One region of the Ensifer sp. M14 genome, then DNA from elsewhere that is predicted to be linked to it. Evidence: predicted binding sites of a transcription regulator. Region 1 holds the regulator's gene; each other region holds the start of a gene.
The links. Region 1 encodes LexA, which represses DNA repair genes until DNA is damaged. Its sites were predicted from a motif close to TGTTCNNNNTGTGTTCNG; they were not measured.
Positions count from the first base shown of each region.

Region 2: a site for LexA is predicted at 1,606-1,623, ahead of BLJAPNOD_RS20975 (putative DNA modification/repair radical SAM protein). Genes of this name have one in related genera too.
Region 3: a site for LexA is predicted at 4,609-4,626, ahead of BLJAPNOD_RS19330 (PA0069 family radical SAM protein). Genes of this name have one in related genera too.

Region 1 is NZ_QJNR01000004.1:2,950,887-2,957,417, forward strand. Features, by position in the region: gene BLJAPNOD_RS14170 (septal ring lytic transglycosylase RlpA family protein) at 1-646, opposite strand, end outside; tRNA gene BLJAPNOD_RS14175 (tRNA-Ser) at 924-1,013, shown strand; gene BLJAPNOD_RS35620 (hypothetical protein) at 1,241-1,405, shown strand; gene BLJAPNOD_RS14180 (DUF4242 domain-containing protein) at 1,726-2,013, shown strand; gene BLJAPNOD_RS35625 (hypothetical protein) at 2,193-2,336, shown strand; gene BLJAPNOD_RS14185 (hypothetical protein) at 2,812-3,099, shown strand; gene BLJAPNOD_RS14190 (hypothetical protein) at 3,149-3,388, opposite strand; gene lexA (transcriptional repressor LexA) at 3,569-4,288, shown strand; gene BLJAPNOD_RS14200 (hypothetical protein) at 4,409-4,741, opposite strand; gene BLJAPNOD_RS14205 (hypothetical protein) at 5,371-5,517, shown strand; partial or broken gene BLJAPNOD_RS36475 (GFA family protein) at 5,706-5,849, shown strand; gene BLJAPNOD_RS14215 (hypothetical protein) at 6,426-6,531, opposite strand, start outside.
Region 2 is NZ_QJNR01000004.1:4,322,487-4,329,017, reverse strand. Features, by position in the region: gene BLJAPNOD_RS20990 (extracellular solute-binding protein) at 1-594, shown strand, start outside; partial or broken gene BLJAPNOD_RS36030 (peptide-methionine (R)-S-oxide reductase) at 741-848, shown strand; gene msrA (peptide-methionine (S)-S-oxide reductase MsrA) at 845-1,351, shown strand; gene BLJAPNOD_RS20975 (putative DNA modification/repair radical SAM protein) at 1,627-2,859, shown strand; gene BLJAPNOD_RS20970 (UdgX family uracil-DNA binding protein) at 2,859-4,328, shown strand; gene BLJAPNOD_RS20965 (LysR family transcriptional regulator) at 4,468-5,436, opposite strand; gene BLJAPNOD_RS20960 (muconate/chloromuconate family cycloisomerase) at 5,600-6,531, shown strand, end outside.
Region 3 is NZ_QJNR01000004.1:3,967,437-3,973,967, forward strand. Features, by position in the region: gene BLJAPNOD_RS19305 (polyprenyl synthetase family protein) at 1-147, shown strand, start outside; gene BLJAPNOD_RS19310 (tetratricopeptide repeat protein) at 311-2,143, shown strand; gene BLJAPNOD_RS19315 (4-(cytidine 5'-diphospho)-2-C-methyl-D-erythritol kinase) at 2,151-3,062, shown strand; gene moaB (molybdenum cofactor biosynthesis protein B) at 3,064-3,606, shown strand; gene BLJAPNOD_RS19325 (glycosyl transferase) at 3,968-4,495, opposite strand; gene BLJAPNOD_RS19330 (PA0069 family radical SAM protein) at 4,694-5,851, shown strand; gene BLJAPNOD_RS19335 (ribonuclease HII) at 6,299-6,531, shown strand, end outside.

The sequences.
Region 1 (6,531 bases):
GCATTACGCCCGGGCTCCGGTCGCCCTTCTTGACGTAGGACGCCATGAGATAGGGCATGTCGTTGCCTTCGAGCGGTGCACGACCGACATATTGCACACGAACCTTGGCACTGCCCTTCTGCTTGATGTCGAGCAGATCCGCCGTCTTCGAGGATACGTCAATGATCCGGCCATATTCATAGGGGCCGCGATCGTTCACCCGAACGATGACGGAGGTGCCGTTTTCAGTATTGGTGACGCGCGCATAGCTCGGCAACGGGAATGTCGGGTGGGCCGCCGAAAGATGGAGCTTGTCGTAGACCTCGCCATTGGCGGTCAGGCGTCCATGGAAAGCCGAACCATACCAGGACGCGACACCGGTCTTGTTGTAGCCGAAATCTTCCTTCGGCTGATACCACTTGCCCTTGACCTGATAGGCTTTACCGACCTGGAACCGGCCACCGCCCTTCGGGATGTTCTTGCCGGTAGCGACACGGGGGCTCGCCTTCACGCCATAAACCGACTCGGCAAAGTATTCTTTGCTCCTCGGCTTGCTCTTCTTGATACTGGACGTCGATCCGCACGCCGCAAGCGTTGCGCAAAGCACGGGAACCGCCGCAAGGCGCAGTCCCTTGATCAGATATGCCGCATTTTTACTGGATGTCATCTGTCCCACAACATCATTCGAACAAGCCGTACTCGAAACCTTCCACTCTTGCCCCCAAGCGGAAATCTCGGCGTCCCGAAACGGGACAGTCGATTAATCATGACAGCAACAAGGCAAAATTGCGAACCGGCGGACAGCCCGCCGCCCGAAATCTCCGGTTATGGTTTACGAATGGTTATCGAGACGGAAGGGCAAGCTGACGCGCTCAGAAAATCTTGCCGCCGACGCATGTTAAATCTTGCAAAGTGACAAGCCTTCGCGCAATAACGCCCTGCCCGGAGGAGTGGCCGAGCGGTTTAAGGCACCGGTCTTGAAAACCGGCGTGCGTGAAAGCGTACCGTGGGTTCGAATCCCACCTCCTCCGCCATCAACTGTCTCATTTCTTGCCATTCAATATCGTGCTCGACCGCAAGGTGAACGTTTTGGCGGTGTCCTGTTGTCGATTTGGCGTGCGCACGCCCTGCCGTCGCGCCAGTGTTCAAGCGTGCATTTGGAAGGCGGCCGCCAGGTCTGCTTGCCATCCCCGAGGATTTGAGGGAAAGTCTGATTCCGGCCTATCGAGGCCTGGGCAATCTCCCGCAACTGGAGAAATCCATGCCTCTTAAACATCTGACGACAGCCGCTTTTCTCGCCCTTCTGACCCTTTCCGGATGCGCAAGCACTGGTGACGCCAACACGACCTACGCCCAATGGCAAGGCCCATCGCCGGTGCCGGACCCATCGGCAGCAAGTCCCGGCGGCTTCCGTCTCAGCTACTGAGTTGCAGTCGTTGTTTCTCGCCATAGAAAGTGTCAGCCCGTCTGCCCAACCGCCAATTCTTGGCGCAAGGTCCGAAAAGGTTGAGCTGGGGCTATCGAACGCGATCGGGCACCCCACCAATCTCGATATGACAAGGGTTGCGAACGCTCCAACCGCTCGATCCGGCTCGCTTGAAAGCGAACTGAAAAGCGACTTTCGACCGGGCTCCGGAGACTTCCGGTAAAATCGCCGTGATACGGCTTATGGTAACCGAAAACGTTGACTCCCGCTTCATTAGGGCGCCTTCATATGTGGTCATCCAACAGTTGAGGAACTGAGCGATGCCCACCTTCATCATAGAGCGTGAAGTACCCGGAGCCGACAAGCTTAGTCAGGACGACCTCTGCGCGCTGTCGGCGAAATCCAACGCGGTCGTTGCAGATCTTGGCGTGCCCTACACATGGATCACCAGCTACGTCGCCGGCGACAAGATTTATTGCGTCCACGAGGCGCCAACCGCCGACGTTATTCGCGAACATGCAGAAAGAAGCGGATTTCCGGCCAACAGGATCACCGAAGTCGCCGCCGTGATTGGGCCTACGACAGCATCTCAGGGTCGCGGCAAATAGCCGAATCGGTGTTACAATCACACCAGCGGAACACTGACTTCATTGCAGGCCATGCCGCCCGCCCGAACCAATGCGCACCGAGCGCCGTCATTGACTTCCGGCCGTATCAATGCACGCTAGTCCGCCGGTCATTCGGCGCCCACAAGGGCTCCCCGGCACGCCTTTCCAAGGAGACGATCATGGCAAAAGGTCAAGTGCGAAGCAACCGCGAGGTTAGAAAGCCCAAGAAGGACAAGACCGTCAAAGCCGCCGTTACGCCAGAAGGCTCCCAGGTGAAGCTTGCAGGCAGCAGCTTCTCTTTGGGCAAGAAAGACAAAAAGTAAGGCAGCCGCTCCGACTTCGTGAACCAAATACGCCTGTACGTTTTATCAGTGGCCAGTCGGACGGGATGTGCACGTCTCCGCACATCCTGGGCGACTGGTCCCGCGACGAGAAACCAGAAATGATGCCGGCTCCGCAGGACACCCGACCGGCGCGTGAACCTTCCCGCAGACACAAGGAACACTGCGGGCGGCGGCACTTGCCAATCGTCCCGATTGCAGCCGCGAAGATCGATCCGCCGCCAGCCATGCCGCCTGAGGTCGATGCCGGAGGAGTAAAAAACGCCCCGAAACGCTCGCTCTTCCCGCCAATCTTCGTGTCTTCGCGGCCACAGCTTGAAGGGTCGTCATCGTCTTTCGCAAAGAACTGTTGAACACCGCGCGGTACGCGGTCTGCTTGCTGGACTCCGGAACGAAAGCACGGTTCACATCGTTAACCAATCTATCGGCACCACTTCTGACCTAGCGGACGTCCATCGTGCTTGCAGCCTTGCTTATCGCCTCGATTATCGCATCGCCCCACATCGCCCTCAGCGCGGCCACGGTCGACGACCTGCAAACCGACTTCGAATTGGCCATCCCCTGCCAGCAGATCGACGGTCGGAATGTCTGGAAAGGCTCGATCGCCTATTATATCCAGTCGTTCGTCTATCAAGGCGACACGCCGGTCGCGACCGACGCGGCAGATGCGGTGCTGCCGGAGGACAACTCGGCCGAGACCGTGAAGGAATTCGAGGACGCCTGTTCTGCAACGCAGCCGGCTTGAAACGCCCTCTCCTTCTTTGATGCCCGCCTTGCAACGGCTTATTGCCGAGCTATTCCCACTCGCTTCCGTTACTGGCTGCGCATCCGTGCGGCGGCAGTCCGTTGCCGAAGGTGCGCTTTAGCCGGCCACAACCCCACTGGCGGACCGGCCCCGGCATCATCGCGTTCAATGCGATGCCGACTTCATCGAACGGGCTCTGCCTGTTGTCGACGTATTGATACCAGCGAAACCCGAGGACGACGGTCGTTGCGATGACGATCGTCAACAGGATTCGAATCATCTTTTTCATTGCACCCTCATTCCGTGAAAAGCGCGAGGCATAGCAGCTCCGCATGGCATGCCCAGCACCGAGGCAGCCGATAGGCGCACAATTGATACAACATTCACCGAATTTTAGGCACTTGCGGAACACATATGGAACAGATAGTGTCTGTTCTTGATTTGTTTCACGCCTCTGGAGCGACTTGCCATGCTGACCCGCAAGCAACAGGAATTGCTTCTTTTCATCCACGAACGCATGAAGGAGTCTGGTGTTCCGCCATCCTTCGACGAGATGAAGGATGCACTCGACCTGGCATCGAAGTCGGGCATTCACCGGCTGATTACGGCGCTCGAAGAACGTGGTTTCATTCGGCGCCTTCCCAATCGCGCGCGCGCGCTTGAGGTCATCAAGCTGCCGGAAGCTTACGCGGGAAACGCTCAGCCGCGTCGCGGGTTTTCACCAAGCGTCATCGAGGGAAGCCTCGGCAAACCTCCTGCGCCCGCCCCGGCTGCCGCAAAAGCGCCGCCGGTGGCAGACAACAACTCCGTCTCGGTTCCGGTCATGGGCCGTATTGCCGCCGGCGTACCGATCTCGGCGATACAGAACAACACGCACGATATTACGGTGCCGCTCGATATGATCGGCAGCGGCGAGCACTATGCCCTTGAAGTGAAAGGTGATTCGATGATCGAGGCCGGCATCTTCGATGGCGACACGGTGATCATACGCAATGCCACCACAGCCAACCCCGGCGACATCATCGTCGCGCTTGTCGATGACGAAGAAGCGACGTTGAAACGCTTCCGGCGCAAAGGCGCGTCGATTGCGCTCGAGGCGGCCAATCCGGCCTACGAGACACGCATCTTCGGCCCCGATCGCGTCAAGATACAGGGCAAGCTCGTCGGCTTGATCCGCCGCTATCACTAAGCCAGATGACGTTGGCTGTCTTCCTGCTGGAAGGGCCTTCTTATGCTTGAACGTCTCGCCACCTCAAGGGGTAGCGAGACGGAAGTGATCAAGTCGAGCGCTTTAAGCACTCGACAATTTTCATTCGTGTATGGAGTACTCGCCCAACTCGCAGAGGTCCTGCGTGTCTTCGGTCGTATCGAGACCGGAGCCTTCCTCGAATTCGAAGCGCATGTCGTATTTGCAGACATCGCGTCCGTCGGCGATGGTAATTTCCATGCTCTCGCCCGGATTAAGCACCTGCCGCCCGAAGACATCGTCTTCCCACTGGTCGACGCCGACCGGCGACGTATAGAAGTTCGTCAGTACGGCTTTCGTCTTGTTCTTCAGCTGAAAGACGAGATCCTCAGCACTTGCGGTGGCCGTCGTTGCGGCAAAAATGGCAAGAGCGGTCAGGGCGATCTTACATTTCATTTTATGTCATTTCCTCCATTGTCGGTTTTGTTTGACGCTAGCTATACGGCTCGCATCGACGGAATATTCATTCCTGAACCCGTCTAGAGACAATTATCCTTGCACTGACAATACAGGCAGAATCACCATTTCGGGGTACGTCGCCGGCAAACCAGATGCGCGCACGATTATTGGCTGCGCCGACGCGTGAAGCGCACGCGCGGACGGCGGATTGCCTAGGAAAAGCAACCGTCCTTGGCGGCGAAGCAGTAGCAAGCAGACTTCGCCACAGCTGCGCCAGGTGCGCCCGGAACTTGACGGCCCGCGAAGCAGGGCACAACCGGCAAGCGCCGGAATCGACAGGCCACGTGATATCGTCGCGGCACAGCCAGCACGGTGGAATAAGATGGCGGTGCAATCATGCATCGGATTTGTAGCGATTGTCGCTCGCCCATCGAGGGCGCAGGTCAGCGCGTCAGGCACAAAGGGTGCGGGTGCAATCTTATAAACCGCATACGGACGGAGACCGGATCCGATGCTTATTCGAACCATGGCTGCCTTTAACCCGACCGCACCGGACGATCGCACCGTTGCCTTTCGACGATGGCAGCCTAGTTACCCATTCGCGTAACCAAGTGAGGAACTGCTGAATGAACCGTAATGGCCTTTATCTCGTCATCGCCGTGCTCGCTGTCGCCGTCATCGGGCTCGGCGTCTATGCTTATCGCGAAGAAACGAAACCTGCCGGTGTCGAGATCAAGATTGGCGAGGACGGCGTTTCCGTTCAGGAGAATTGAGCAGGCCGCGCATATTCCCAACGAGGCAGCGGGAGGTGGATTTCCGATCGGCGACAGCACGTTCCGCCGGCGACAGCCTTTAGATCCACTGGATACCCGGATGGTACTGCCGAGGGCTGGCATGGGCTGCACCGATATATTGAGACCCGGCTCCCCGATCGCCCCAGCCATTCATCGGCCGCCCCCTTGTCAACACCGCATGCCTCCAAGGCATCAGCCCGTTCGATTGCGAAGGACTGCCTGTCAACGACGGCAGCAATCACCCGCTGGACACCATGGATTTGACCGGGCCGAGGCTCCCGGGAACACTGAAGTTCATTCGGGCAAAATGACTGGCGCGGTCAGGGCACCAGCAGACCCACGCAGACAATTCGGCGCAAGAGAGTGATGGCGCCGCCACAGCACCACCGTTGCCGTCCGCCCGACGAGCGACGGTCACTGCGGCCGAAACATCAGTGTCGGGGCGTGACGAAGCTCCTCCAACGCCCAAGGCAAGACTTGCCTGCGTCTCACGGTTCTCCGCACTGAGCCGCAGGAGCGCATCTCAGGCAAGGTTTAACCGTTCTGGGAAACGATAGATGGAATCGAGATAGATTGCTGCTCCCCGGAAATTAAAGCCGACGCAGGATCGGCGTTCCGAAGGAGCGCTTCGAATATAAAGCTTTAGGTGAAATTTTGGAGGCCTCGCCCGGACTTGAGGAATGGCGGGATGTCAATCACTTACGGCAGCACGTTGCCACACTTTCATGAATTGTTTTCTTTTAAGAAGCAAAGGGCTCTGCCACAGCTTGCCACACCTCTTTTGCTGTCGGAGATCATCCAGGAATTCGATCGGCTGCCGTGCAGTGACGCAACCGATTGAAACAACAATCGTGGCATTCGGAAGATTTGGAGGCGAAGAAGGTCCTTCAGAAATTGAACCGCATGCCAAGGACATTTGCATTGGAGCCGCCGTGCATGTCGCCGAGCGTCCCCCAGGCTCCGGACCGGTGGTGAACCCGCCAGAAGAAATCG
Region 2 (6,531 bases), 1.4 Mb from region 1:
CTGAACGGCGCCGCAGCGCCGGCCGACTGGAAGGACCTCGCCGATCCGACCTGGAAGGGTCGTATCGTCCTGCCCGATCCGGCCAACAGCTCGACCGGCTACACGATCGTCTGGGGTCTGTCGAAGCTGCTCGATGAGACGACCTACAAGGCGCTGGTTGCCAACCTCGTCGTCAGCAGTTCGTCTTCGGCCGTGCCGAAGGGCGTGGCCATGGGCGAATATGCCGTCGGCTTCACCTTCGAGACGAACAGCTACAGCTATGTCGACGGCGGCCAGACGGAGATCAGCATCGTCTACCCGTCCTCGGGAACCTTCACGACGCCGGAATTCGCCGCGCTGGTCAAGGGTGCGCCGGCTGGCGACAACGCCAAGAAGACAATCGATACGCTGCTCTCCAAGGAAGCGCAGATCGAGCTGCTGAAGGTCGCCTTTCGCCGTCCGAGCCGCACGGACATCCAGGTTTCCGACTTCGTGAAGCTGCCGGAACTCGCCTCGATCAAGGTCTTCAAGATCGACGAGGAAGAGGCCGCCCGCAGCCGCGATGCATTCCTCGCGGAATGGGCGGCTCTGCCGAAGGCCGGGTCGAGCAAGTAGCGATCCTGCCGCGCAAGGAAGCCGCCTCGGGCTCGCGCCTCAACGCGACTTCCTTACGGCGTGGGGTGGTGTGCGGGCAACTCTCCCGCCTGCACGCCACCATCCCTGACTTGCGTTGCGCCGGGTCTGAAGTCTTTGCCTGCGCCGGGCTGCGTTCTTGGATCAACTCCGCGGCACTGCGGTTCATTCCGCTCGGCGAAATGGACGCCGGGCGCTATGGTGCCTATCTCAAGCAAGTGGAGACTAACAAATGACCGAGAAAGCTGTTTTGGCTGGTGGCTGCTTCTGGGGCATGCAGGATCTGATCCGAGCGCTGCCCGGTGTCATCGAGACCCGCGTGGGCTATACCGGCGGCGATGTGGCCAATGCCACCTATCGCAACCATGGTACACACGCTGAAGCCATTGAGATCGTTTTCAATCCCGAGATGATCAGCTATCGCCGGATTCTGGAGTACTTCTTCCAGATTCACGATCCAACCACGCTCGACCGGCAGGGCAACGATATCGGCACCTCCTACCGATCGGCGATTTACGTTCTTGGGGATGAGCAGCGGCGAATAGCCGAAGATACCATCGCGGATGTGGACGCGTCGGGCCTTTGGCCAGGAAAAGCCGTGACATCGGTCGAGCCGGCTGGCGACTTCTGGGAAGCGGAGCCGGAGCACCAGGACTACCTGAAGCGTTATCCGAACGGCTACACTTGCCACTTTCCGCGGGCGAATTGGGTGCTGCCCAAGCGGGAGGCGGCCGCCTAGGCTGCAGCCTGCCTGGCAACGGTGGAAGGCGTTCCGGCTCGAAAGCTGGAACGTCGGATACCCTCGCCGTTGCGGCCCCATGCCCATCGCTGGCCCGCCGGAACGAGTGGCTCCAACCGCCTCGCTCGAAGGTGCCATCGATATCGCCCGGCCCGCGGCCGTCGCTATCCCCAACGGTCTTCGGCCAGCCTGCAAAATCGCAAAGCCGCGCACGAGCCGGATTGCAGCAGCTTGAATGTTGACGCAAGTGCGAATGGAACATATAGTGAACAAACATGAAGAAGTCACTCAAAGAACGGCTCGCAATCCTCTCGGATGCGGCAAAGTACGACGCCTCGTGCGCTTCGAGTGGAACCGTCAAGCGAAGCTCGGCGGACACCGGCGGGTTGGGGTCGACGGAAGGCTCCGGCATTTGTCATGCCTACGCTCCCGATGGCAGATGCATTTCGCTCCTCAAGATACTGCTGACGAACTTCTGCATCTACGACTGCGCCTATTGCATCAACCGGTCGTCAAGCAATGTCGAGCGGGCCAGGTTTACGGTCGAAGAAGTCGTCTGGCTGACGATGGAATTCTACCGGCGCAACTATATCGAAGGGCTGTTTCTCTCATCCGGTATCATTCGGTCATCGGATTACACGATGGAAGAGATGGTCCGCATCGCCCGGGCTTTGCGCGTTGACCACAATTTCTCAGGATACATTCATCTGAAATCCATCCCCGAGGCGTCGCCGCTTCTGGTCGAGCAAGCCGGTCTTTATGCCGACCGGCTTTCCATCAACATCGAACTTCCGACCGATGCGGGCCTTGCGGCCTACGCGCCGGAAAAGCGGCCGGGTAATATCCGCAGATCGATGGGGGAGTTGCGGCTGAAGATCGATGAGGCCAATGACGCGACACTGCAGACCAAGCGAAGGAAACGCTTCGTGCCGGCGGGTCAAAGCACACAGATGATCGTCGGAGCCGACGAGGCAAATGACCGAGTGGTCCTTGCCACGAGCGCCAGGCTCTATGGCAGCTACGGATTGCGCCGGGTGTACTATTCGGCCTTCAGTCCCATTCCCGATGCGTCCCGCAAGCTGCCGCTGATCAAGCCACCGATGATGCGCGAGCACAGGCTTTATCAGGCGGACTGGCTCTATCGTTTCTATGGGTTCGACATCGATGAGATTACCGCCAACCAGCCGGATGGCATGCTCGATCTCAAGCTTGACCCCAAGCTTTCGTGGGCGCTGGCCAATCGGCATTTTTTCCCGCTCGACGTCAATGCCGCGTCGAGAGAGGCGCTGTTGCGCGTTCCAGGCCTTGGCACGAAGGCCGTGAGGGCCATTCTTTCTGCACGTCGTTTGCGTCGTCTGAGGTTGGAGGATCTCGCCCGCCTGCACGTCTCGGTCAAGAAGGTGCGTCCATTCCTGTCGACGGAGGGCTGGACGCCGCACAAGTTGATCGACCGATCGGATTTGCGCTCGATGTTCGAGCCCAGGCCCGAACAGCTGGATCTGTTTTGATGCGGGTCGTTGCCCTGGAAGGACGTGGAGAGCTGGGCGAATGGCGCGATGCGGCGCGCAGGCTGCTGCTGGCGGGTGTGCCGCCAGAGGCGGTTGAATGGCATCAAGGGGCCGGTGCAAGCGCCGATCTGTTTGATCGGGAGCGCGGTGATCCGGAGAAGCAAGCGCCGTTGGAGCATGCCTCACCGGCGTTGACTGTGCCCAGGCTGTTCCTTGACCTTGCGGTCGCTGCCATTTGTCATGCCGATCCGGTTCGTTTCGGCGTTCTCTACCGCGTTCTCCATCGGCTGCAACGGGATCGAAACCTGCTGGGTATCGCAACGGATGGCGATGTCGCGGCTCTGCACGGATTGGCGAAATCGGTCCGGCGCGACAGCCACAAGATGACGGCCTTTGTTCGTTTCAAGGAGGTCGGTCCGTGTGGAGAGGCCGTCCGCCGCCGGTTCGTCGCATGGTTCGAACCGGATCATTACATCGTCGCTCGGGTCGCACCGTTCTTTCACAGGCGGTTTTTCGACATGGATTGGATGATCGCAACCCCGCGCGGCATCGCCGCTTGGGACGGCAAGGTGCTGGAGGTGTCGTCAACTCCGGGCCAAAAGACCTCGTTGTCGGACGACACCGAAGAACTCTGGCGCACCTATTTTTCCAGCATTTTCAATCCTGCGCGACTGAAGGTGAAGGCGATGCAGGCGGAAATGCCGAAGAAGTATTGGAAAAATCTGCCGGAGGCCTCGCTCATACCCGCGATGATCGCAGGTGCGGAGGCGAGCGTCGTTGCCATGGGCGAGCGAATAGCTAGAGACCCGCCGGCCTTTCATGCGCGCATTGAGGCCGCAGCAAACGCGCCGCGAGATGAGCCGCCGCCGTTGCGCGGGACATGGGAGGGCCTTCGTGCCGAGGCTGCCGGCTGTACGCGGTGCCCGCTCCATTGCAGCGCCACGCAGACGGTGTTCGGAGAAGGGCCGACCGATGCCCCAATCATGATCGTCGGCGAACAGCCCGGAGACCAGGAGGATCTGGCAGGGCGACCCTTTGTCGGACCGGCCGGCAAGCTTTTTGACGCGGCGGCGCACGAAGCCGGGCTCGATCGCCGTTCCCTCTATGTCACCAATGCCGTCAAGCATTTCAAATACGAGATGCGTGGCAAGCGGCGCCTGCACCAAAGACCCGATGCCGGCGAGGTCGAACATTGCAGATGGTGGCTCGATCTGGAGCTGGCATTGGTCAAGCCGAAGCTGGTCGTGGCGCTGGGGGCGACAGCGCTGTTCGCGCTCACCGGCGAGCGCCCGAAGATGGCCGATGTCAGGGGATCGATACGGCGCTCAGACCATGGTCCGGCCGTGTTCGTCACAGTTCATCCATCCTTCCTGCTGCGCATTCCGGATGCCGCGCGCCGAGAGGTCGAGATGGCCCATTTTAAGCGGGACCTTGCCACAGTCGCTGCGTTCGAAGCGCGCTGGTCATGAAAATGGTTCGGCTGGTCGCGAAACTCCGGCCGGCAGAGATGGCCGATTGCCGTGCGCGGCTGTCAGGCCGGGACGCACGTCGCTCCGGCGATGGCTCGAAGTCGAAGCGACCGTCTTGCCAGGCCGGGTATGGTGCCTGTTAGAACGTCTCAAGGTGCGCGGCTGGGCTGCCGTCCGAGCCATGGTTGGGAACAAAGTTGTATGCCGGATCCAGCCAGGGCGGGTTTTCCGCGTACATTTCCTCGATCAGCCGTTTGACAAGTTCGATGTACCGGGAACTGTCGCCGACGCGATGGCTGAGGATGACCGGCGAGGTTGCGCCCTCTCCCTCAAGCAGACGGTAGTGCACGTCTGACCGCATCTGCCGTGCGGAGGAGGGGATGATGCACACGCCGGCTTCGGCGGCCACAAGTCCGAGGGCGGTCTGGATTTCCCGCACTTCCTGAACCTCGGCCGGACGCGCGTCATGGCTCTGCAGCAGGTTCAGCACATGGTCGGCATAGCCGGGGCGGGGTTCCTTGGGGTAGACAATGACCTTCTGACCGGCAAGGGCGGCGACCGCAAGCGGCGAAGCGTCTTCCGCAAGGGCGGTATCCTTCGGTATTGCCACGACAAGACGTTCCTCGCGCAACACCATGCCGACCACGTTCGGGTCGCTGTGCCGCAGACGACCGAAGCCGATGTCGATGCGGCCCTCCTTGAGCGCCGGGATCTGCTGGACGGAGACCATTTCCAACAGCTGGATGTCCACTTCCGGGGCGTGCTGGCGCAGTTTTCGCACCAGCGACGGCAAACCGCCGTACAAGGTCGAGGCAACGAAGCCGATGGACACGACGCTGTTCTGGTTCAAGCCGACGCGGCGGGTTGCCGCCTGCATCTGTTCGACCCGGCCGAGCACCTGCAGCGCCTGTTCGTAAAACAGGCGTCCCGCCTCAGTCAGCCGGACCGGGCGGCTCTTGCGGATGATGAGCGGGACGCCGAGGTCCTCCTCAAGCAACTGGATCTGCCGGCTCAGGGGCGGTTGGGCGATGTGCAGCATCTGGGCTGCGCGGGTAAAATTTCGCTCGCGTGCGACGGCGACGAAATAGCGAAGCTGGCGAAGATCCATCATTTGCTTGCACCCCTTATACCGATTTCGCAGGTGTCGAGGATATGCTGCACCGCGGGAAGTGCAGATAGCGTGACACTTTTTCGCCTATGATACCAGAAAGGTATCGTAGCAGACGCAATTGATGTTGGACGGGACTTCGCGCCCGGCGCAAAGTCGCCTCATGAACACGACCTTGACATCCGTTGGCCCGACCGCAGCAGCGTTCCCCGTCGTGGAACGCATCGAGACCCTGCTCGTCGATCTGCCGACCATCCGGCCGCACAAGCTCTCGGTGGCGACCATGAACGGTCAGACCCTGATGCTGGTCAAAGTCTATTGCAGCGACGGCATCGTCGGCATCGGCGAGGGCACCACGATCGCGGGGCTGGCCTATGGCGGCGAAAGCCCGGAGAGCATGAAGCTCGCGGTCGATACCTATTTTCGGCCGGTCATGGTCGGTCAGGACGCAACCGCTGTTCGGGCGCTGATGGCGCGCATCGGCAAGATGGTCAAGGAGAACCGCTTCGCCAAATGTGCGGTTGAAACCGCGCTGCTCGATGCGCATGGCAAGCGGCTCGGCCTGCCCGTCAGCGAGCTGCTGGGTGGGCGCATGCGAAGCCGTCTGCCTGTCGCCTGGACCCTGGCGTCCGGTGATACGAAGACCGATATCGCCGAGGCCGAGAAGATGCTCGACCTGCGCCGGCACCGGATTTTCAAGCTGAAGATCGGCGCACGACCGCTGCGCCAGGACATCGCCCATGTTGCGGCAATCAAGCGGGCGCTGGGCGAGCGTGCCTCGGTGCGGGTCGATGTGAACATGGCGTGGAGCGAGATAGATGCTGCCTTCGGTATGGCCGCCCTGGCGGACGCCGGTTGCGACCTGATCGAACAGCCGGTCGCCTCGGCTGCGGCACTGGCGCGGCTCGTGCGTCGCTTTCCCGTCGCGCTGATGGCCGATGAATCGCTGCACGGCCCCGAAAGCGCGTTCGAGATCGCGAAAGTCAGCGGTGCGGACGTGTTCGCCGTCAAGATCGAACAAAGCGGCGGGCTGTTCAATGCCCAGCGGGTGGCGGCGATCGCCGACGCTGCCGGCATCGGCCTTTATGGCGGCAC
Region 3 (6,531 bases), 1.0 Mb from region 1:
AAGCGCTACGGCGGCTTGAGCGATACCATCGCCCGTGCCCAGCACTACGGCACGATCGCGCGCGATGCCTTGGCACCGCTCCCGGCTTCGCCGTGGAAATCGGCGCTGGTCGAGGTCATCGACTTCTGCATCGACCGGGTCAGCTGAGGCGACCTTCGGCCGAACCGGGACATCCAAGAGGAATTTCTTGCCGCGTTGCGCCAAAAAAGCCATTCTGTTCCTCAAGAGTTGTGCCGGGCAACACGTGGCTGATTCCAGAACAACCCTCAGTCGTGCGCAAGGCCGAGAGATCGGCAATGAAAGGTTTGACATGCGGCAAAAGACGATCCTCCGCCTTTTGAGCGGCGCTGCACTGATGGCTCTTGCCACGGTTGGCGGCAGCTATCAGGTTTTCGCCGAGGAAAAGGCTGCCGTCGAGGAGACCGAGCCTTTCGATATCACGACCGTCAACACCTTCGCCGGCGCGTTCCTCGCCGCCCGCACGGCCGACACGGATCGTGACTTTGCCGCGGCCAACGAACTTTACCGCATCGCCCTGCAGTTCGAGCCCAACAACAATGAAGTCAAGCAGCGACTGATGATCACGCTGCTGATGGCCGGCAAGTTCGACGACGGCGCCAAGATCGCCGAGCAGCTGAAGTCCGATCCGGCCGTCGAGCGCATCACCACCGTGATCCGGGCGATCGAGGCGATCAGCAAGCGCGAGTACCGCAACGCGCAGAAGCTTCTCAACTATGAGGGGCCGAACGATCTCGACCGGCTGATGAACGGCCTGCTTTCCGCTTGGGCCAAATTCGGCCAGGGCAAGCCCAAGGAAGCGCTGGCGCAGGTCAACGGCCTTGAAGGGCCGGAGTGGTTCCGCGTGTTCAAGAACTACCACGCAGGCGCCATTGCCATAGCTTCCGGCGACAAGGCCACCGCACGCGCCAAACTCAACGACGCGATCCTCGATCGCGAAGGCGGCAGCGCCGCGCCCGACACGTTCATGCGTGCGGTCGAGGCCCTGGCGCGCTTCGAGGCGCGTGAAAACAACAAGCAGAAGGCCCTGGACACGATCGCCGTCGGCGAGAACATGGTCAACAACTACACGCCACTCGAGGCGCTCAGGAAGAATATCGAGGCCGGCATACCTCAGGAGCAGCAGGTCAAGAACGCATCGCAGGGTGCGGCAGCCGTGCTCTTCTCCATCGGCGGCGCGCTCAACCGTGACGGCGCCGAAGACATCGTCTCGCTCTATCTCCAGACGGCCCGTCGTCTCGACCCTGATAGTGCCGATATCCTGGTCATGCTCGCTGGCATTGCCGAAAACCTCAAGAAGCCGAAGGAAGCGATCGAGCTTTACCAGAGTGTGCCCGAAGCTTCGCCCATGCGCAGGCTTTCCGAGCTGCAGCTGGGCCTCAGTCTTGCCGGCATCGGCAAGGTGGAGGAAGCCAAGAAGCATTTGAAGGCGCTGATCGACGTCGATCCGAAGAACATCCGCAACTATCTCGCCTATGGCAGCGTGCTTTCCGATGCCAAGGATTACAAGGAGATGGGCGAGCTTTACGACCGGGCCGTTGATCAGATCGGCGCGGTGCCGAAGCGCAGCGACTGGACCGTGTTCTTCCAGCGCGGCATTGCCTATGAGCGCCAGAAGCTCTGGGACAAGGCCGAGCCGAGCTTCCGCAAGGCTCTCGAGCTCAACCCCGATCAGCCGCAGGTGCTGAACTATCTCGGCTATTCCTGGGTCGACATGAACATCAACCTGGAAGAAGGGCTCGACATGATCCGCAAGGCGGTCGAGCTGAAGCCGGATGACGGATACATCGTCGATTCGCTCGGCTGGGCCTATTTCCGCATGAACCGCTTCGACGATGCGGTGGTCGAGCTTGAAAAAGCTGCCGAGCTGATGGCCGGCGATCCGACGATCAACGACCATCTCGGCGATGCCTATTGGCGCGTCGGCCGCAAGCTGGAAGCCGTGTTCCAATGGACGCAGACGCTTGAGCTGAAGCCCGAGGAAGCCGAGATTCCGAAGATCAAGGCCAAGATCGAAAACGGCTTGCCGGCGCTGAAGGAAGAGGTTCCGGCCTCCGCCGACGCCAAGGAGACCGCGCCGAAGAAGGTCACCCCGCAGGCGCCTGCACCGGACAAGAAGTCCTGATACCAGCATGCCTGAAGGCGAGATCGCGGGCTTCGCGCTAACGCGGGCGGCGCCCGCCAAGATCAATCTGGCACTGCATGTCGTCGGCCAACGGGCCGACGGCCACCATCTTCTCGAAAGTCTCGTTACCTTTGCCGATCGGGGCGACCGCATCGGCCTCGCGCCGTCGAGCGAGGACCGGTTCACTCTCTCCGGGCCATTCGCCGCCGAACTTTCAGTGACGGGCGATGACCAAGGCGGCAATCTCGTGCTCAAGGCGCGGGACCTGCTGCGCCAGACCCTCGCCCTAGAGGGCCTCGACACGGCCCCGGTTCATATTCATCTCGAAAAGAACCTGCCCATTGCCTCGGGGATTGGTGGCGGGTCTGCCGACGCGGCCGCAGCGCTGCGTGGATTGCTCGATCTGTGGAATGTCCGGATCGAGCCGGTATCTCTCGCCACCTTGGCGCTCCGGCTTGGTGCCGATGTGCCGATGTGTCTCGACGGGCGGCCGCTTGTTGCCCGCGGCATCGGCGAGGAGATCACCCCCGCCCCGGAGCTTCCCGCTTTTCCGATCGTGCTGGTCAATCCCCTGGTCGCCGTCTCGACGCCGGTGATCTTCCGGACGCTGAAAAAAAAGAGCAACCCGCCGCTGTCCCTCCCCGTCAGGCTCGAAACCCCTGCTGCCTGGCTTGCGGCCATGGCCACCATGCGCAACGATCTTGAGCCGCCGGCTTGCCTGCTGCAGCCTGTTATCGCCGACGTCTCGAACGCGCTGGCAAAGACCGGCGCCGCGCTGGTTCGGATGTCCGGTTCGGGCGCCACCTGCTTCGGCTTGTTCGATAGCGACGAAAGCGCGCGGCACGCTGCAGACACTCTTTCTGCCGCCCACCCCGAATGGTACGTTCTCGCCGCAAGAACCGTGGGCAGGGGGAATTAGCATGGCCGGGATCAACGACAATCGCCCTTTCGTGCCCGTCGGCATCGCCATTCTGACGGTCTCCGACACGCGCACGCTGGCCGACGATAAATCCGGCGATACGCTCGAAGCCCGCATCCGCGATGCCGGCCATCGTCTCCAAGCGCGCGCGATCGTGCCCGACGACCGCCAGGAGATCCGCGACCAGGTGGAGGCCTGGACGCTTGACGACACAATCGACGTGGTGATCACCACAGGCGGAACCGGCTTCACCGGCCGCGATGTCACGCCGGAGGCGCTGGAGCCGCTGTTCGAGAAGCGCATGGATGGCTTCTCGGAAGTTTTTCACCGGATTTCCTACGAGAAGATCGGCACCTCGACGATTCAGTCGCGCGCGACCGGCGGCGTCGCCAACGCCACCTTCATCTTCGTCCTGCCGGGTTCGCCCGGGGCCTGCAAGGATGCGTGGGACGGCATTCTCAAGCAGCAGCTCGACTATCGGCACATGCCGTGCAATTTCGTCGAGATCATGCCGCGGCTCGACGAGCACCTGAAGCGGGGCTGAGCGGCGCAGTCTTCGACCTACGGCGCGTCTTGCAAGACGCCGGAGCGGGCGAGCGGCAATCGATGAACCCGGTCCCGCTGGGAGCGGGGCTGTTCCCTGGGGAACTGGCAAGCGCCTGCCTGTCTGCTACAGCTTCATCCGTCAGCCTGCATTGAAGGACCGCAACGAGACCCGAGCAAATCCTTCAAACGGAGCAAAGACGAACCCATCGCCGATGTCCCCCCGGCGAGGGGAAACAAAACATACGACGCGCGGCTCGCCCGGTCGCTCGGACTCGAATTTGCTAGCAAGGATATTTGGTAGCCGCTTGGAGGTGCCGTCCGCAGGACTGGCACCTTTTTTGTTGGCACCAGCTCGTGTTCTAGATGCTCTGGCGGCTGTCGACTGCAACCCACGCCGGCACCAGCTCGGTCGCAAGCTTTCGCACCGCGCGGATATTCGTCATATCGCTCAGCAGCATCTTCCCGCGCGCAACGGCCAAGGCGTCACCCTTGCGCATGAGGAAACCGGCCTCGAGCGGCTTTCCTCGCCGCGAAATACGCTGCAGCAGCGGCTTGCGGTGCAACCGCGACGGAGAGAAGCGCGCCGGGCTCTTGTGAAGCGACACGTACTCGACGAGTTCGTCCACCCAGCGCCCGATCGGCCGCGCACCCGGCTCCAGCAGCATCAGCCATTCGCCACGCGCCGAGCGCACGATTTCGCCCAGATCCCAATCGACGCAAAAACGGCAACCGGCGGCATCGGCCACATGCACCGACCCGTCCTTGGAGCCGTGATCGAGGATGATGACATCACTGACCAATCCCTCCACGGCACCTGCCACGAGCACGGATAGCGTCTGTGCCAGTTCCGCCTCGTTGTCGCGCGTTTCCATGATGATCGTCAGCATAGCTGTTCCTACCGCATTGCAGCGTAAAATGCTATCGCCGTATGGCATGATCACTCCCGCCCAGTTTGTGAACCGTCTGAAGGCTCTCGCTTAGAATTCAGGCGTATGATTTTTGTTCTTGAATTGTTCTTGTTTTCGCGATAGGAAAATAATCAGAACAAAACGGGATCAAACTTCAGCGATCCCTCGGAGATTCCGATGAACGAGCTGTCTCAGATCAAGCAGGGTGCGCTGGCACCTGCCAACACGGCAGAGGTTGCCGAAGCTTTGATGAGCGGAACCGGTCTCCGGATCGAGGTTGACCGCCGCCGCGGACGGGGCGCCGGGCTGAACATGTCGGGCCGGTTCGAACAGCAGGCGCGCGAGGCTTTCGACGATGGCTGGGAGAGCCTCGAAGACCTCCCACCCTTCAAGACGGAAGTGCAGGTGGAAAAGCCGCGCTCGGTGATCAGCCGCAACGATTCTCCTGACATCTCCTTCGACCGCTCGATCAACCCCTATCGCGGCTGCGAGCACGGGTGCATCTATTGTTTCGCCCGTCCGACGCACGCCTTCATGGGGCTTTCGGCCGGACTTGATTTCGAAGCGAAGCTCTTTGCCAAGCCTGATGCCCCGCGCCTGCTGGAGCGCGAACTTGCCCGCTCGGACTACAAGGTGCGGCCGATTGCGATCGGCACCAACACCGATCCCTATCAACCGATCGAGAAGGAATGGCGGATCATGCGCCAGATCCTCGAAGTGCTGCAGGCGGCCAACCACCCTGTCATGATCGTGACGAAGTCGGCGATGGTGACGCGCGACATCGACCTGCTTGCACCGATGGCCGAAAAGGGACTGGCACGGGTCGGCATTTCGGTGACGACGCTCGACCGAAAGCTGGCACGCACGATGGAACCGCGCGCTTCGACCCCTTCCAAACGACTGGAAGCGATACGCGCCCTCACGGAGGCAGGCATTCCGACGGGTGTCCTGGTTTCGCCGATCATCCCGGCCCTGAACGATCATGAGATCGAGCGGGTGCTGGAGACCTCGCGGGCGGCAGGAGCACTGGAAGCGACCTACGTGCTGTTGCGCTTGCCGCTGGAGGTCAGCCCGCTCTTTCGCGACTGGCTGCTGCGCAACTACCCCGACCGCTATCGGCATGTGATGTCACTCATCCGTTCGATGCGCGGCGGCAAGGATTACGATGCCGAGTTCGGAAAGCGGATGAAGGGTGCTGGACCCTATGCCTGGCAGATCGGTCGACGATTCGAGCTTGCAGCCAAGCGCCTCGGTCTCAACCTCAACCGCCGACAATTGCGCGACGACATCTTCGTCCCGCCGCTTGGGACGGGCGTCCAGCTTTCGCTGCTCTAGCGGCAACATGTCTTGCGTATGTCGCTGGAGGCCGAGAGTTTTCCGGATGGGTAGAAGGATGCGAGATCCCGCCCGGAGGTCTGTGGACCTCGATTGTCGGGCGGAAGGCCGGCCAACCTCGGCCTTGGCGCTGCGGCTTCAGATATCGATTGCATGTTTGCTTGGATCATATTCGATCCATAGCTAAAAACATTCGATAATTCAGGCCCCTAGCGCAGCCGCCAGGCGTTTGAAATGACGCAGGCCACTGGAGATCGGCATCTGATGCCGATGGGAAAGCCGGCGCAGGCAATTGCGGGCGTCGCCCGTCATGGCCGACGCGCCGTGACAGAAGAGAATTCCGGCGTCTCCCTCGTGCCTCGGGATGACGCTGGCATACCCCCGGCTGCCGCCGCACTCGGGTCGGGGGACTTGAAGAGAATCGGTCGATCATGCGAGTTTCGCCGCATGACACATCGCAGATCGATCGATTCTCCCCTTTTCCCGGATGTTCTCCTTGTGCCGGACTTCAGCTTCGAGCTGGCCGCCCGAAAGGACGGTGCGTGGCCTGTCGCTGGTGCCGACGAAGCGGGACGCGGGCCACTTGCCGGCCCCGTCGTTGCCGCCGCCGTCATTCTGGATCCGGACGCCATTCCCGACGGACTGAACGACAGCAAGAAGTTGAGCGCAGCGGCGCGCGA